4 regions of the Serratia sp. DFXYC6 genome follow, and region 1 is predicted to be linked to each of the others. Evidence: predicted binding sites of a transcription regulator. Region 1 holds the regulator's gene; each other region holds the start of a gene.

Region 1 (4,312 bases):
TCAACTGTAAATCGCACTCGGCACACATATTCTTTAAGTGATTATTAATCTTGGCAATTATGACGCTGAGTTAGCATGTTCCCGCTGTGCCTTTTGCTGCGCATCGGCCGCTTTTCCCCGCTGCAGGAAATAACCCAGCGCGGCCAGGACTACCGTAGATACCATCACCGTCACCGTCGCCAACAGCGGCTGGGCAATAAACGCCGACACCAGCATGCTTGCCACAAAACACAGCCCCAATTGCAGCGTATTTTGCAGCGCGGCGGCTTTGCCGCTGCTTTCCGGGAACGGCATCAGCGCATTCGCCACCATGATCGGGTAGCCGGCGCCGTTGACCAGCGCCATCACGCAGAACGGGATCAGCAGCGTGGTGAGCGTCGGATTGGTCAGGGTCGCCACCAGATACAGCGCCACCATGCTGACACCATAAGCTACCAGCAGCCACGGCAGCAGAGTTTTGCCATTGATGCGCTTAAGCGCGGCGCGGCAGCCGTAGCCGCCCAGCAGGAAGGCCAGCGTTTGCGGCACATAGCTCAGACCGATGTCGCTCGGGCTATAGCCCATATCGCCGAGGATGAACGGCGAACCGGTCAGCCAGGCGAAGAAACCGGCCGAGCAGGCGGCGTACATAGCGACGTTGCCGCTGAACACCGGAGATTTCAACAGTTGCCAGAAGCTGACGCCGTTTTTCGGCGCGTCGGCGGCGGGGGGCGTTTTGGCGCGCTCTTTGAGCAGCAGCGTCGGCAGCAGCAGCAGTGCGGTGATCACCAACAGCGCGGCGAAGATCGCACGCCAGCTGGCGTGGTTCAGCAGCCAGGCGCCAAGCAGCGGCGCCAGCGCTGGTGACAGCGCCACCAGCGGCATGATGGTGGCGAACACGCGGTTGGCCTGGCCTTCGCGATAGCGGTCGACCACCAGCGCTTGCCAGATGGCGGTGGCGGAACAGACGCCGACGGCCTGAATAAAGCGCAGTATCCAGAGCTGCACGGCATTTTCTACCCACAGCATGCCCAGGCAGCCGAGCGCGAACAGCGTCAGGCCAATCAATAATACCGGTTTGCGGCCCAGTCGGTCGGAGAGGGGCCCCCACAGCAGTTGCGCGAAGGCGAAGCCGGCCAGAAAGATGCTCAGGCTGGCGCTGACCGCGCCGGCGGAAATTTGCAGTTCCTCCCGCATGGCGCCGAAGGCGGGCAGGTACATATCGGTCGCCAGATAACCCAGCATGCTCAGGCCGGCGAGGTAGAACATAAAGCCAAAAGAATTTCGCATGGTATTTCTCGTTAATATTTTAGTGTCGCAGGTTTTTAGCGCCGGCCAGTGTATCCGGCTGGATCTCTGCTTGTGAAACGGTAATATTTGCAAAGTGCTGTTAAAAAAATTGAAGGCAAAGCGATGTGGTCTGAATATTCTCTTGAAGTTGTTGACGCGGTCGCGCGCACCGGCAGTTTCAGCGCGGCGGCGCAGGAGCTGCACCGGGTGCCGTCGGCGGTGAGCTATACCGTGCGGCAACTGGAACAATGGCTTGCGGTGCCGCTGTTTGAGCGGCGTCACCGTGATGTGGAGTTGACGCCGGCCGGCGCGCTGTTTATCAAGGATGCGAGAGTTGTTATCAAAAAAATGCTCGACACCCGTCGCCACTGTCAGCAGGTGGCCAACGGGTGGCGCGGCCAGCTGAATATCGCAGTCGACATCATCGTCAAACCCCAGCGCAGCCGCCAGCTGGTGCTGGATTTCTACCGCCATTTCCCCGATGTTGAACTGATGCTGCAACCCGAAGTGTTCAACGGCGTTTGGGATGCGTTGGTGGACGGCAGGGTGGACATGGCGATCGGCGCCACGCGCGCGGTGCCGGTCGGCGGCGGCTTTGCCTTCCGCGATATGGGCTACATGAACTGGCTGTGCGTAGTCAGCCCACAGCATCCGCTGGCGCAGCTGGCAGGGCCGTTAAATGACGATCGGTTGAGGCCGTACCCTGCGCTTTGTCTGGAAGACACCTCGCGCAATCTGCCCAAGCGCGTCACCTGGACGCTGGATAACCAGCGGCGGCTGGTGGTGCCGGACTGGACATCGGCGCTCGACTGTCTGTGCGCCGGGCTGTGCGTCGGCATGATGCCGGCGCATCGGGCGCTGCCGCTGGTGCAGCGCGGTGAGCTGAAGGCGTTGCAGCTGCAGCAGCCGTTTCCCGCCAGCCCTTGCTGCCTGACCTGGCAGCAGGATAAACCGTCGCCGGCGATGAGTTGGCTGCTGGCGTATCTGGGCGATGGCGAGACGCTGAATCAGGAGTGGCTGAGCGAGGCGGCGCCGGAAGCCGTGCAGGCTTCCGGCTCAGGGGATTAGCGGCGGTAGTCGATGAACGGACCGTCGGCGACCGAACGGCGTTCCACCAGCTTCGGATGCACTTCGATCACCTGCGATTCTTCGCGCTTGCTGATGATGCGATCCAGCAGCATGGTGAAGGCCATTTCTCCCAGGCGCTCTTTAGGCTGGTGAATGGTGGTCAGCGCTGGAGTGAAGTAGCGGGCGTTGCGCACGTTGTCATAGCCGATCACGGAAATATCCTGCGGCACTCGCAGCCCCAGCTCATCAGCGGCGCAGATGGCGCCCATCGCCATGATGTCGCCGCCGCAAAATACCGCGGTCGGCCGCTGTTTTTGCGACAGGATTTGGTGCATCGCCTTGTAGCCGGACTCCGGCTCGAAGTCACCCTGGACGATCCACTCTTCGCGAATGTCGATATGCGCTTCCTGCAGCGCCTTCATAAAGCCCTGATGACGGCCGCCGCCGGTGTTGCGCGACAGCTGGCCCGGGATGGCGCCGATATCGCGGTGACCGCGCTCGATCAGGTAACGGCCGGCCAGATAGCCGCCTTCGAACGCGTTATCGATGATGGTGTCGGTGAAGTCGCCGCGCGCAGCGCCCCAGTCCATCACCACCATCGGGATATTACGGTAGTCCTCCAGCATGCCCAGCAGTTGATCCGGGTATTCGGAACACATGACCAGCAGGCCGTCGACGCGCTTTTGCGCCAGCATCGCCAGGTAGGCGCGCTGCTTGTCCAGATTGTTGTGCGAGTTGCACAGGATCAGGGTGTAACCTTTGCTGTAGCAGCTGTTTTCCACCGCCTCGATCACTTCGGCAAAATAGGGCGCTTCGCTCGAGGTGGCCAGCAGACCGATAGACTTGGTGTGATTGACTTTCAGGCTGCGCGCCACGGCGCTCGGCGAGTAGTGCAGCTCTTTGATCGCGGCCCACACGGCCGCTTTGGTCTCTTCGGCGACGAAACGAGTCTTATTGATGACGTGCGAAACGGTGGTGGTGGAAACGCCCGCGCGTTTGGCCACATCTTTAATCGTTGCCATGTAAGGAATGACTCCTGAACTCACATGTTTACAGCATGTAAGTGTGATGTTAATCGTTTGCCTACGTAGATCCTTCTCCAGAGAAGCGAAAACTGAGTTTTTAGTGTGTTGAAGTCTTCAGCGCTTAATCAGGAGGGGCATGGATGCCGGTACGCAGTTGTGAACTGCGAATTTTGTCGCATATTGAACAAAAGTGGAAGAGGTAATCGAGATTATAAACCGGGAAATGATAACAAGATTTTATCGGCGAACTGTGGGAAAATGATTTGACGTACTAATTGTGCGCCTTTTATCCTTAGGAAAGCCCATTTTAAAGGAGTTGTCATGGATACCGATCTGAAGATGTCTCTGTTCACTACCGTCGGCGCGTTGGCGATGATCATCGCTTTCAGCTTTGTCGCCGCGTTGAACTGATCTCCCGCCGGTTTTAAAAAAGGCGCAGCCTGGCTGCGCCTCGTCACTTCGGCAAGGCCTGCGTTTACGCCAGGTTTTCCGCCGCAAATTTCCAGTTGACCAACGCCCAGAAGTTTTCCAGGTATTTTGGACGCGCATTGCGGTAATCGATGTAATACGCGTGTTCCCACACGTCAACGGTCAGCAGCGGTTTATCTTCACCGGTCAGCGGAGTTGCCGCGTTGGAGGTGTTGACGATCGCCAGCGCACCGTCTGGTTTTTTCACCAGCCAGGTCCAGCCGGCGCCGAAGTTTTTCACGGCGGCATCGGTGAACTGCTCTTTGAACGCAGCGAAAGAGCCGAAGGATTTGACGATCGCCGCCGCCAGTTCGCCCTGCGGTTCACCGCCGCCCTGTGGCGACAGGCAGTGCCAGTAGAAGGTGTGGTTCCACACCTGCGCGGCGTTGTTGAACACGCCGCCGTTGGAGGTCTTGATGATCTCTTCGAGCGATTTGCCCTCGAACTCGCTGCCTTTCACCAGGTTGTTCAGGTTAACCACG
Region 2 (4,312 bases), 1.6 Mb from region 1:
GTTGGTTGTCGAAGTGGCGGTCGTTCAGCGTCAGGTGCTGCTCTTCGGTCGCTTCACCGATCACCGCATAAGGCGCGCGCTCGCGGCGGCAGATCTCGTCGAACTGCGCCATCTGCGCCGGGGCGATCGCCATCACGTAACGTTCCTGCGATTCGTTGCACCACACTTCCAGCGGGCTCATGCCCGGCTCGTCGTTGAGGATGTCGCGCAGTTCGAAGCGGCCGCCGCGGCCGCCGTCGCTCACCAGCTCCGGCATGGCGTTGGACAGGCCGCCGGCGCCGACGTCATGGATAAACAGGATCGGGTTCTGGTCGCCCAGCTGCCAGCAGCGGTCGATCACTTCCTGACAGCGGCGTTCCATTTCCGGGTTGTCGCGCTGCACCGACGCGAAGTCCAGATCGGCATCGGACTGGCCGGACGCCATCGAGGACGCCGCGCCGCCGCCCAGGCCGATATTCATCGCCGGGCCGCCCAGCACCACCAGCTTGGCGCCGACGGTGATTTCCCCTTTCTGCACGTGATCGGCGCGGATGTTGCCGATGCCGCCCGCCAGCATGATCGGTTTGTGGTAGCCGCGCAGCTCGACGCCGTTATGGCTGTTGACGCGCTCTTCATAGGTGCGGAAGTAGCCCAGCAGCGCCGGACGGCCGAATTCGTTGTTGAACGCCGCGCCGCCCAGCGGGCCTTCGGTCATGATGTCCAGCGCGGTGACGATGCGTTCCGGTTTGCCGAAGTCCTGCTCCCACGGCTGTTCAAAGCCGGGAATGCGCAGGTTGGACACCGAGAAGCCCACCAGGCCGGCCTTCGGCTTGGCGCCGCGGCCGGTGGCGCCCTCGTCGCGGATCTCGCCGCCGGAGCCGGTCGCGGCGCCCGGCCACGGCGAAATCGCCGTCGGGTGGTTGTGAGTTTCCACCTTCATCAGGATGTGCGCGTCTTCCTGATGATAATCGTACGTGCCGTTCTCCGGCGCGGCGAAGAAGCGGCCGACCTGCGAACCTTCCATCACGGCGGCGTTGTCTTTATACGCCGACAGCACGTAGTCCGGCGTCTGCTCATAGGTGTTTTTGATCATCTTGAACAGCGATTTAGGCTGCTGCTCGCCGTCGATGATCCAGTCGGCGTTGAAAATCTTGTGGCGGCAGTGCTCAGAGTTGGCCTGCGCGAACATATAGAGTTCGATATCCGTCGGGTTGCGCCCCAAACCGGTAAAGGCATTCAGCAGGTAGTCGATCTCGTCCTGCGCCAGCGCCAGGCCGAGCCGGACGTTGGCTTGCTCCAGCGCAGCGCGCCCTGCGCCCAGCACGTCGACCGACTGATACGGCGCCGGCTGATGGTGCGCGAACAGCTGTTCAGCCTGTTGCAGCTCGCTGAAGACGGTTTCCATCATGCGATCGTGCAACAGTGCGGCGAGCTGGCGCCACTGGGTTTCCGTCAGCTCGGGCGCCTTGACGTAGAACGCCAGGCCGCGCTCCAGGCGCAGCACCTGTTGCAAGCCGCAGTTGCGGGCGATGTCGGTGGCTTTGGAAGACCAGGGAGAAATGGTGCCCGGACGCGGCGTAACCAGCAACAACCGGCCTTCGGGAGCGTGTTCGGCGAGAGAAGGACCGTACTTGAGCAGACGCTGAAGCTTGGCGTGTTCTTCGGCACTTAGCGGTGCGCTGACATCGGCAAAGTGGACGTACTCGGCGTAGATATCACTGACGGGCAGGTGAGCGTCCTGGCAGCGGGACAGCAGTTTGGTAATGCGAAAAGCCGATAAAGCGGGCGAACCACGCAGAATTTCCATAATCAAAGTTCTCTCGTCTTCGAAGCGAAGGATAAGACGCTTCATTGGGCGCAACAGGGGAAAACGCGCGTCATTATAGAGAATCCTCGGCGCCGACGAAACCGTTTGCGTAGGGATTATTGATAAAAGCATGCCGCACCGTCGAATTGTCATAACGTGTCAATAAAGTTGCACACTGGCGTTTTGTTGCGCAAAATGCCCCCCGCACTGGTGATTTAACCATGAGAAAAGTCGCGGTTGTCGTCGCCGGTGTACCTGTGCCACCACTGGATAACTATTTGAAACGTCTTAAAATAAACTACATCCTCATCGGCGTTGTCACTCTGCTTCTGGCTCTCGCGCTGTGGCCCAACATCACCTGGCGCAGCGGCCAGGGCGGGCAACTCCAGGAGATCATTTCCCGCGGCGAGTTGCGTATCAGCACGCTGAATTCACCGCTGACCTATTTCAACACCAAGCAAGGGCCGGGTGGGCTCGACTATGAACTGGCCAAGCGCTTCGCCAACTACCTCGGGGTGAAGCTGGTGGTGATCCCCCATCAGAACATCAATGACCTGTTCGACGATCTGGACGACGACGACGCCGACCTGCTGGCGGCGGGCCTGATCTACAACCAGGAGCGCCTCAGCCGCGCGCGCACCGGCCCGGCCTACTACTCCGTTTCCCAACAGCTGGTGTACCGGCTGGGCACCCCGCGGCCGAAAAGCTTCGCCGACATCAAAGGCAAGCTGGCGGTCGCCTCCGGTTCCGCGCACGTCAGCACGCTAAAACAGCTCAAGCAGGATAAATACCCGGATCTCGCCTGGGAGTCCTCCAGCGATCTCACCTCCAAAGAGCTGCTGGAACGGGTTGCCGACGGCAAGCTGGATTACACCCTCGGCGATTCGGTGACCATCGCGCTGCTGCAGCGCATCCATCCGCAGCTGGCGGTGGCGTTCGACGTCACCGACGAAGAGCCGGTCACCTGGTACCTGAAACGCGACGGCGACGACAGCCTGTACGCGGCGATGCTGGATTTCTACAGCCAGATGGTGGACGACGGCACCCTGGCGCGGCTGGAAGAGAAATACCTCGGCCACGTCGGCAGCTTCGACTATGTGGACACCAAAACCTTCCTGTCGGCCATCGATTCGGTGCTGCCCAACTTCCGCCCGCTGTTCGAGAAGCACGCCAACGAGATCGACTGGAAGCTGCTGGCGGCCATCGCCTATCAGGAATCGCACTGGAATCCGCAGGCCACCTCACCCACCGGCGTGCGCGGCCTGATGATGCTGACCCGCGCCACCGCCGACGGCCTGGGGGTCAACGATCGCCTCGATCCGGAAGAGAGCATTCAGGGCGGCGCCCTTTACCTGCAGCGGCTGATGGCCAAGGTGCCGGACAGCGTGCCGGAAGACGAGCGCATCTGGTTCTCGCTGGCGGCCTACAACATGGGATGGGGCCATATGCTGGACGCGCGCAAGCTGACCAAGACGCAAAAAGGCAACCCGGACAGCTGGGTCGACGTCAAACAACGCCTGCCGATGCTCAGCCAAAAGCGCTACTACCCGCAGCTGACCTACGGCTATGCGCGCGGGCGTGAAGCCTACAACTATGTAGAAAACATCCGCCGCTATCAGGTCAGCCTGGTGGGCTATCTGCAGGAAAAAGAGAGAAAGGCGGCGCAGGCGGCCGCCGAGCAGGAAGCGTTGGGGAAAGGCTACCCGACGGTGATGCCGGAACTGGCGCTCAACTACTGATTATTCCGGCTTATCCGCCGCCCGCTGCGCCAGCCTGAGCGCTTTTTTCTGTTCGCGGCGCAGGCGGAAGAAATTGCTCAGGGTGGCGGCGCATTCGTCCGCCAGCACGCCTGAGACGATCTCCACCTGATGATTCATGCCCGGATGGCGCAGAATGTCCACCAGCGAACCGGCCGCGCCGGTTTTCTCGTCGGCGGCGCCGTACACCAACCGGCGGATGCGGCTGTGCACCATCGCGCCGGCGCACATCACGCAGGGCTCCAGCGTGACGTACAGCGTGGCGTTCAGCAGGCGATAGTTTTGCAGCACCGCGCCGCCCTGGCGCAGCGCCATGATCTCGGCGTGCGCGGTAGGATCGTGGCGGCCGATCGGCCGGTTCCAGCCCTCGCCGATGACCTGATTGTCCAGCACCAGCAGCGCACCCACCGGCACCTCGCCCTCTTCCTGCGCGCGCAGGGCCAGCTGCAATGCCTGACGCATCCAGTACTCATCGTTATATTCAGTCATCGCATAATTCCTCGTGCGCTTTTGCGGCGGGCATTATACACACTAGCCTCCCTTTGTCGTAGCCGCCCGCCAATGGCTATACTGGCCGAATCAGCATGTGATTCAGGGACAAGAAGCATGAAGCTCAGTAAAAAGAACGCCGTCGTGGTGCGCAAGGCGCTGGACGGCTGGGTTGGGGAAGGCGCCATGACGCCCGAACAACGGCAGCAACTGCTGCAGCATGTGGACGTGCAACCTTTCGACTGGCGGCGGCTGGCGCGCTATGCGTTTCTCGCCGCGC
Region 3 (4,312 bases), on a different contig from region 1:
CAAAACTCAGCACGGCTGCAGCAGCGAACCGAAAAACGCCGCCGCACAGGCCGAACACGCCCACCATCATCACGATCATGGCGATAGCGGCTGCTGCACCGCCGCGCCCGACGATCCGGACGAGGAAAGCGACAGGCTGGCCGCCGCTCCCCCTTCCGGCAGCCAACGTTTCAGCTGGAAAGTCACCGGCATGGACTGCCCCAGCTGCGCCAAGAAAATCGAAAATGCCGTCACCGCACTCCCCGGCGTCGACAGCGCGCGCGTGTTGTTCGCCACCGAGAAACTGGTGGTCGACGCGCAGTCCGACCTCAGCCTGCGGATCCAGGACGCGGTCGCCCAGGCCGGCTTTACCCTGCTCGGCGCTCAGACCGCCAAAGCCGCCGCGCCGAAAACCTCACGCTTCGGCGAATTCGCGCCGCTGCTGCTGTTAACCACCCTGATGGTGGTCAGTTGGGTGCTGGATCGGGTTAACCCGGAGCTGGGCCGCATCGCCTTTATCGCCACCACGCTGGTCGGGTTGGCGCCGGTCGCCGCCAAGGCGCTGCGTTTGATTCGTTCCGGCACGCCGTTTGCCATCGAAACGCTGATGAGCGTGGCGGCCATCGGCGCGCTGTTCATCGGCGCCACCGCCGAAGCGGCGATGGTGCTGCTGCTGTTTATGGTCGGCGAACTGCTGGAATCCTACGCCGCCAACCGCGCACGGCGCGGGGTGAAAGCGCTGATGGAGCTGGTGCCGGAAGATGCGCTGCTGCTGCAAGGCACGGAACGCAAACGCGTGCCGGTCGCCAGCCTGCGCCCCGGCGACGTGATTGAAATCGCGCCCGGTGGGCGCCTGCCGGCCGACGCCGAGCTGCTCAATCCGTTCGCCAGCTTCGATGAAAGCGCCCTGACCGGCGAATCGGTGCCGGTCGAGCGCCAACAGGGGGAGAAAGTGGCCGCCGGCAGCCTGTCCGTCGATCAGGCGGCGCAGATGAAGGTGATATCCGAGCCCGGCAAAAACGCCATCGACCGCATCCTGCAGCTGATTGAAGAGGCCGAAGAGCGCCGCGCGCCGATCGAACGCTTCCTCGATCGCTTCAGCCGCTATTACACCCCGGCCATTATGCTGCTGGCCGTCGCGGTGATCCTGGTGCCACCGCTGCTGTTCTCGCAGCCGTGGGATACCTGGATCTATCGCGGCCTGACGCTGCTGCTGATCGGCTGCCCATGTGCGCTGGTGATCTCAACGCCGGCGGCCATCACATCCGGACTGGCGGCCGCCACGCGGCGCGGCGCGCTGATTAAAGGCGGCGCGGCGCTGGAGCAACTGGGCCAGATCCAAACCATCGCCTTCGATAAAACCGGCACCCTGACCGAAGGCAAGCCGACGGTGACCGACGTGCTGCCGATCGGCGCGCTCACCGAACAGCGGCTGCTGCAGCTTGCCGCCGCGGTGGAAGCCGGTTCACATCACCCGCTGGCGCAGGCGATCATCAACCGCGCCGCCGCAAGCGGGGCTGAGTTGCCGCTGGCGCAGGCGCGCCGCGCGCTGGCCGGCGTCGGCGTGGAAGGGATCGTGGACGGCAAGACCGTGCTGATCAGCGCGCCGGGCAAGCTGGCGCCGGGCCTGCTCGACGCCCAATGGCAGAGCCAGGTAGACAAGCTGGAAAACGCCGGCAAAACGGCGGTGGTGGTGCTGGAAGACGGCGCGCCCATCGGCTTGCTGGCGCTGCGCGATACGCTGCGCGGCGACGCCAAGCAGGCGATAGCCGAACTGAACGCGCTGGGCATTCGCGGCGTGATGCTGACCGGCGACAACCCGCGCGCCGCCGCCGCGATCGCCGGCGAGCTGGGCCTCGACTATCGCGCCGGTCTGCTGCCGGAAGATAAGGTCAGCGCAGTCACCGAGCTGAGCGAACTGCGCCCGACGGCGATGATCGGCGACGGCATCAACGACGCCCCGGCGATGAAAGCCTCCAGCATCGGCATCGCCATGGGCAGCGGCACCGACGTGGCGCTGGAAACCGCCGACGCCGCCCTGACCCACAATCGGCTGGTGGGCGTCGCGGAGATGATCCGCATCTCGCGCGCCACCCACGCCAATATCCGGCAAAACATCACCATCGCGCTGGGGTTGAAGGGGGTCTTCCTGATCACCAGCCTGCTGGGGCTGACCGGTTTGTGGCTGGCGGTGCTGGCTGACTCCGGCGCCACCGCGCTGGTCACCGCCAACGCGCTGCGGCTATTGAGAAAGCGCAGCTAAGCTCTGAAACAAACACGGGCGCGGCATACCGCGCCCGTTGTCATTTGGGGGAGGGAACTTTTAACTCGGCCGCGCCGCCGTTAGACGCCTTTACGTAACAGATAACGGTATGGCACCTGTTCGGTCTCCTGCGCCACCAGCGTATGCTCCATAAAGCGGCAGAACCCCGGGATATCGCGGGTGGTGGCCGGATCGTCGGCGATAATCAGCAGCGTTTCGCCGTTGTCCATATGGCGCACGGTTTTGCGCACCATCATCACCGGTTCCGGACAGCGCAGCCCCAGCGCGTCGAGCGTCTGGTCTGCCTGGGCAAATAAGTCAGTCATGCAATTTTTCTCGTTCAAAAACGATCGGCGAACGCTCGCCGCATCTCATTAGCGCCTAGTTTACGCCGGTAGTTTTTCTGCGCAAGATGCGTTAACGTTTGCGTTAAATTTAACCATTGCATTGGTTGCGCAAACGCGTATCATGCCGCCGCGCAGCGTTTTTTGCTGTTTTGACAAGACACACTGGGTTCCCTCACCCCACTGCTAAAAAGGCTACAACATGTATTCGTTTACCGCACAGCAGCGCTTTACCGCGTTGGTCTGGCTTTCGCTGTTTCATATCGCCATCATTACCTCCAGCAACTACCTGGTGCAGCTGCCGATCACCGTTTTCGGCTTCCATACCACCTGGGGCGCCTTTACTTTCCCGTTTATCTTCTTGGCGACCGATCTGACCGTGCGCATCTTCGGCGCGCCGCTGGCGCGGCGCATCATCCTGGCGGTGATGGTGCCGGCGCTGTTCATCTCTTATGTGATCTCCACCGTCACCTATCAGGGAGAATGGCAGGGCTTTGCGGCGCTGAACAGTTTTAACCTGTTCGTGGCGCGCATCGCCGTCGCCAGCTTTATGGCCTATGTGCTCGGCCAGATCCTCGACGTACACGTCTTCAACCGCCTGCGTCAACGCAGCGCCTGGTGGGTGGCGCCGGCGGCGGCGATGTTCCTCGGCAACATCAGCGATACGCTGGCGTTCTTCTTCATCGCCTTTTATAAGAGCAGCGATCCCTTCATGGCCAACAACTGGGTGGAGATCGCGCTGGTGGATTACAGCTTCAAGGTGATGATCTGCCTGCTGTTCTTCCTGCCGATGTACGGCGTGTTGCTGAACATGCTGCTCAAACGCATCGCGGCGCGCAGCGGCGGCCTGCAGCCGGGCTGAGTCGTGTTATTCTGGGCGGCCCTATCCTTTGGAGGCCGCTCATGACCCCAATCGTCCGCACCGCCACGCTTGAAGACATCCACCGCCTTTACCAACGCATCCCTGAATTCGGCGGCCTGCATAGCCTGGCCGATCTGCAGCGGCGCATCGGCGCCGCCCCCGCCAGCCTGTTGATCGCCGAGATAGCCGGGCAACCGGCCGGTTTCAAACTCGGTTATCAACGGCAGGAAACGGTGTTTTACAGCTGGCTGGGCGGCGTGTTGCCGGCATTTCGTCGCCACGGCGTGGCGCAGGCCTTGTTGGCCGAACAAGAGCGCTGGGCGCGGGCGCAGGGCTATCGCCAACTGACGGTCAAAACCCGTAACCGGTTCCGCGCCATGCTGACGATGCTGATCGCCCACCACTATCAGATTGTTCAGCTGGAAAAGAAAGGCGAAGTGGCTGATTATCGGCTATTACTGGAAAAAAACTTGTGACAACATCTGCCTTGCATTTCAACCTGGAATAGGTTGCGATACGACAGTGAATCCCTACCGGAAAGGAAGAAGGAAGCCCGATGCGTAAAGTAGCGAAATTGATGGGTATCAGCCTGCTGGCGCTTGGCCTCGCGGCCTGCGACGGCGAAACCAAAGACACCAAGGCGGCAACGGACGGCGCGGCGGCCAGCGCGCCGGCCGGGCAGCAGGTGAGCCTGCTGGACGGTAAACTGGCGTTCACCCTGCCTGTCGGCATGGCGGATCAGAGCGGCAAGCTGGGCAACCAGGCCAACAACATGCATGTTTACGCAGACAGCACCGGCCAGCGCGCGGTGATTGTGATCCTGGGTGACAAGACCGCCGACAGCCTGGAGACCCTGGCCAAGCG
Region 4 (4,312 bases), 1.5 Mb from region 1:
AGCCTTTGCCCTGATGGGCGGGATCGATGATGATCTGGAATTCTGCGCGGCGGTGGATGTGATCGATCTCCACCAGTTCCACCAAGCCGACCTTGGCGCCTTCGTGCTCGATGATAAAGCGGCGCTCGCTCTGATCGTGGATGTGTTTGTCGTAGAGATCGGAAAGTTCGACAAAGGCTTCATAGGGTTCTTCAAACCAATAGCGCATAACGCTGGCGTTGTTGTCCATCTGGTGGACGAACGACAGATCGTCCCGTTCCAATGGGCGTAATCTGACGCTGGCAGTGCTGGACATGTGGGCTCCTCTGTGCCGTGAAATTGTGCAAAGTATAACTTCACAGAATGGATGAAGGCGAAAAAAAACGGCGCCGCGTGGGCGCCGTTTAGGCAAGGTTCAGGCTGCGCGCATCAGTCGGCGGCGTGCCCCTGCTCAGGCAGGCGTTCGCCGTCCAGCCAGGCGGCGCCGTCGCGCATCGCCAGGCGGCCGTCGACGAACCAGCTCACCACCAGCGGATAGATCGTGTGTTCCTGGGTTTGCACCCGTTCAACCACGTCATCCTCTTCATCGTCAGCGAAAATCGGCACCTTGGCCTGCAAGATCACCGGGCCGCCGTCGAGCTGTTCGGTCACGAAGTGCACCGAGGTGCCGTGTTCGCTGTCGCCGTTGTCGATGGCCTGACGATGCGTATGCAGCCCCGGGTATTTCGGCAGCAGGGAAGGGTGAATGTTCAGCATGCGACCGGCATAGCGCTGCACGAACTGCGGGCTGAGGATGCGCATGTAGCCGGCCAGCACCACCAGATCGGGCTGATGTTGGTCGATGGCGTCCGCCAGCGCGGCGTCGAACGCCGTGCGATCGGCGTAAGCCTTGGCATCCAGCGCCTGGGCGGCGATGCCCGCCGCTTCGGCGCGCTGCAGGCCGTAAGCCTGCGCCTTGTTGCTGAATACCGCCACGATCTCGGCGGCGATGCGGCCCTGCTGGCAGGCGTCAATCAGGGCCTGGAGATTGCTCCCCTGGCCGGAGACCAACACCACGATCTTTTTCATCAGTTGATGACCACTTGTTGTTCGTCGGAAGAGGCAGTCAGTTTACCGATTTTCCACGCTTTTTCACCTGCCGCGGTCAGCAGCGCGATGGCCGCTTCCACTTCGGCTTCCGGCAGGGCGATGACCATGCCTACGCCGCAGTTGAAGGTGCGGTACATTTCATGACGGCTGACGTTGCCGGCCTGCTGCAGCCAGGTGAACACCGCCGGCCACTGCCAGCTGGCTTCGTCGATCACCGCCTGCATGCCTTCCGGCAGCACGCGTGGAATATTTTCCCAGAAGCCGCCGCCGGTGAGGTGAGCGATGGCGTGGACGTCCACCTTCTCGATCAGCTCCAGCACGGACTTCACGTAAATTTTGGTCGGCGCCAGCAGGTGGTCGGCCAGCGGTTTGCCTTCCAGCTGGGTGGCGGTCGGATCGGTGTTGCTCACTTCCAGGATCTTGCGCACCAGCGAGTAGCCGTTGGAGTGCGGGCCGGAAGCGCCCAGGGCGATCAGCGCATCGCCGGACTGCACTTTGCTACCGTCGATGATCTCGGATTTTTCGACTACGCCGACGCAGAAACCGGCCACGTCGTAATCTTCGCCGTGGTACATGCCCGGCATTTCAGCGGTTTCGCCGCCCACCAACGCACAGCCGGACTGCTTGCAGCCTTCGGCGATGCCGGTGATCACGCTGGCCGCAGTGTCTACGTCCAGTTTGCCGGTGGCGTAGTAGTCGAGGAAGAACAGCGGCTCGGCGCCCTGAACCACCAGATCGTTGACGCACATCGCCACCAGATCGATGCCGATGGTGTCGTGGCGTTTCAGATCCATCGCCAGACGCAGCTTGGTGCCCACGCCGTCGGTACCGGAAACCAGCACCGGCTCGCGGTATTTCTGCGGCAACGCACACAGGGCGCCAAACCCGCCCAGACCGCCCATCACTTCCGGGCGACGGGTCTGTTTAACTACACCTTTGATGCGATCTACCAATGCGTTGCCTGCATCGATATCGACACCTGCGTCTTTATAGCTGAGAGAGGTTTTGTCGGTCACTGCGCGATTCCCCACGACGGTTTGCGGTTTGAAAACTGTGCTTCCGATGTTGATTCCGGAATAAGGCGCGGCAATTCTAACAGCGCAGGCAAACGTTTGCGAGCGGCTTGTGAACCGGCTCTGCTTTTTCGTCATCTATACTGATATTCAAACTTTTGTTGATCCCGATCGGGCTATTGTGGGTGGCGCGGCGAAAAAAAGGAGGTATAATCCCGCGATTTTTTTGGCCGCAACCACCTTAATAGGAGAAAAATGATGAAGATCGTTGAGGTGAAACACCCGCTGGTAAAACACAAGCTTGGCCTGATGCGCGAAAATGACATCAGCACCAAACGCTTCCGTGAGCTGGCCTCAGAAGTGGGTAGTTTACTGACCTATGAAGCGACCGCCGATCTGGAGACGGAAAAAGTCACCATCGAAGGCTGGTGCGGGCCAGTTGAAGTGGACCAGATCAAAGGGAAAAAGATTACCGTAGTACCAATCCTGCGTGCCGGTCTGGGCATGATGGAAGGGGTGCTGGAGCACGTGCCGAGCGCGCGCATCAGCGTGGTGGGCGTATACCGCGACGAAGAAACCCTGGAGCCGGTGCCGTATTTCCAGAAGCTGGTTTCCAACATCGAAGAGCGCATGGCGCTGGTCGTCGACCCGATGCTGGCCACCGGCGGTTCGATGATCGCCACTATCGATCTGCTGAAGAAAGCCGGCTGTCACAGCATCAAGGTGCTGGTTCTGGTCGCGGCGCCGGAAGGCATCGCCGCACTGGAGAAAGCGCACCCGGACGTTGAACTGTACACCGCTTCCATCGATCAGTGTCTGAACGACAAGGGCTACATCGTGCCTGGCCTGGGCGATGCGGGCGACAAGATATTTGGTACCAAGTAAACATTTGAGCCGACTTAATGAGTCGGCTTTTTTTTGACTAAAACCTATAAAACCAATAAACCGAGGAAAAACACACATGACCCGTCGCGCCATCGGCGTCAGCGAGCGCCCGCCGCTGCTCCAGACCATTCCGCTCAGCTTCCAGCACCTGTTCGCCATGTTTGGTGCCACCGTGCTGGTGCCTATCCTGTTCAAGATCAACCCGGCGACCGTGCTGCTGTTCAACGGCATCGGCACGCTGCTGTATCTGTTCATCTGTAAAGGCAAGATCCCGGCCTACCTCGGTTCCAGCTTCGCGTTTATCTCGCCGGTGCTGCTGCTGTTGCCGCTCGGTTATGAAGTGGCGTTAGGCGGTTTCATCATGTGCGGCGTGCTGTTCTGTCTGGTGGCGCTGATCGTGAAAAAGGCCGGCACCGGCTGGCTGGATGTGATGTTCCCGCCGGCGGCGATGGGGGCGATCGTCGCCGTCATTGGCCTGGAGTTGGCGGGCGTGGCGGCCAATATGGCGGGGCTGCTGCCGGATGAAGGCGCCAGCGCCGACTCGACCACCATCACCATTTCGCTGGTGACGCTGGCGGTCACGGTGCTCGGTTCAGTGCTGTTCCGCGGCTTCCTGGCGATTATCCCGATCCTGATCGGCGTGCTGGTGGGCTATGCGTTGTCATTCTTCATGGGCGTGGTGGATTTGACTCCGATCCGCGAGGCGCACTGGTTCGCGCTGCCGACCTTCTACACCCCGCGCTTTGAGTGGTTCGCCATCTTCACCATTCTGCCGGCGGCGCTGGTGGTGATCGCCGAGCACGTCGGCCACCTGGTGGTGACCGCCAACATTGTGAAAAAAGACCTGATCCGCGATCCGGGCCTGCACCGCTCGATGTTCGCCAACGGCATCTCGACGGTATTCTCCGGCTTCTTCGGCTCCACGCCGAACACCACCTACGGCGAGAACATCGGCGTGATGGCCATCACCAAGGTCTACAGCACCTGGGTGATCGGCGGCGCGGCGGTGCTGGCGATCCTGTTGTCCTGCATCGGCAAGCTGGCGGCGGCGATCCAGGCGGTGCCGGTGCCGGTGATGGGCGGCGTTTCCCTGCTGCTGTACGGCGTGATCGGCGCCTCGGGCATTCGCGTGTTGATCGAGTCCAAAGTGGATTACAACAAAGCGCAAAACCTGATTTTAACCTCGGTGATCCTGATTATCGGCGTGAGCGGCGCCAAGGTGCACATCGGCGCGGCGGAGCTGAAAGGCATGGCGCTGGCGACCATCGTCGGCATTGGCTTGAGCCTGCTGTTCAAGGTCATCAGCCTGTTCCGCAAGGAAGAAGAGGTGCTCGACGCGCCGGACG

What was found. The regulator PurR, encoded in region 1, represses purine synthesis genes. The targets are predictions, from matches to a motif close to CANGCAAACGTTTGCNTG.
Region 2: purL (phosphoribosylformylglycinamidine synthase) is a predicted target of PurR. The motif match lies at 1,881-1,898, and genes of this name have one in related genera.
Region 3: tusA (sulfurtransferase TusA) is a predicted target of PurR. The motif match lies at 2,656-2,673, and genes of this name have one in related genera.
Region 4: purM (phosphoribosylformylglycinamidine cyclo-ligase) is a predicted target of PurR. The motif match lies at 2,170-2,187, and genes of this name have one in related genera.

The regions. Positions count from the first base shown of each region.
Region 1 covers NZ_JBXUNV010000001.1:1,735,420-1,739,731, reverse strand. Annotated here, with positions in the region: gene punC (purine nucleoside transporter PunC) at 58-1,269, opposite strand; gene punR (DNA-binding transcriptional activator PunR) at 1,393-2,337, shown strand; gene purR (HTH-type transcriptional repressor PurR) at 2,334-3,359, opposite strand; gene cydH (cytochrome bd-I oxidase subunit CydH) at 3,684-3,773, shown strand; gene sodB (superoxide dismutase [Fe]) at 3,838-4,312, opposite strand, start outside.
Region 2 covers NZ_JBXUNV010000001.1:90,408-94,719, reverse strand. Annotated here, with positions in the region: gene purL (phosphoribosylformylglycinamidine synthase) at 1-1,786, opposite strand, end outside; gene mltF (membrane-bound lytic murein transglycosylase MltF) at 2,065-3,525, shown strand; gene tadA (tRNA adenosine(34) deaminase TadA) at 3,526-4,032, opposite strand; gene AC2CGQ_RS00500 (DUF2157 domain-containing protein) at 4,150-4,312, shown strand, end outside.
Region 3 covers NZ_JBXUNV010000005.1:245,585-249,896, reverse strand. Annotated here, with positions in the region: gene AC2CGQ_RS22175 (zinc/cadmium/mercury/lead-transporting ATPase) at 1-2,242, shown strand, start outside; gene tusA (sulfurtransferase TusA) at 2,323-2,568, opposite strand; gene AC2CGQ_RS22165 (7-cyano-7-deazaguanine/7-aminomethyl-7-deazaguanine transporter) at 2,789-3,448, shown strand; gene AC2CGQ_RS22160 (GNAT family N-acetyltransferase) at 3,490-3,924, shown strand; gene AC2CGQ_RS22155 (DcrB family lipoprotein) at 4,005-4,312, shown strand, end outside.
Region 4 covers NZ_JBXUNV010000001.1:262,753-267,064, forward strand. Annotated here, with positions in the region: gene speG (spermidine N1-acetyltransferase) at 1-295, opposite strand, end outside; gene purN (phosphoribosylglycinamide formyltransferase) at 409-1,047, opposite strand; gene purM (phosphoribosylformylglycinamidine cyclo-ligase) at 1,047-2,084, opposite strand; gene upp (uracil phosphoribosyltransferase) at 2,340-2,966, shown strand; gene uraA (uracil permease) at 3,043-4,312, shown strand, end outside.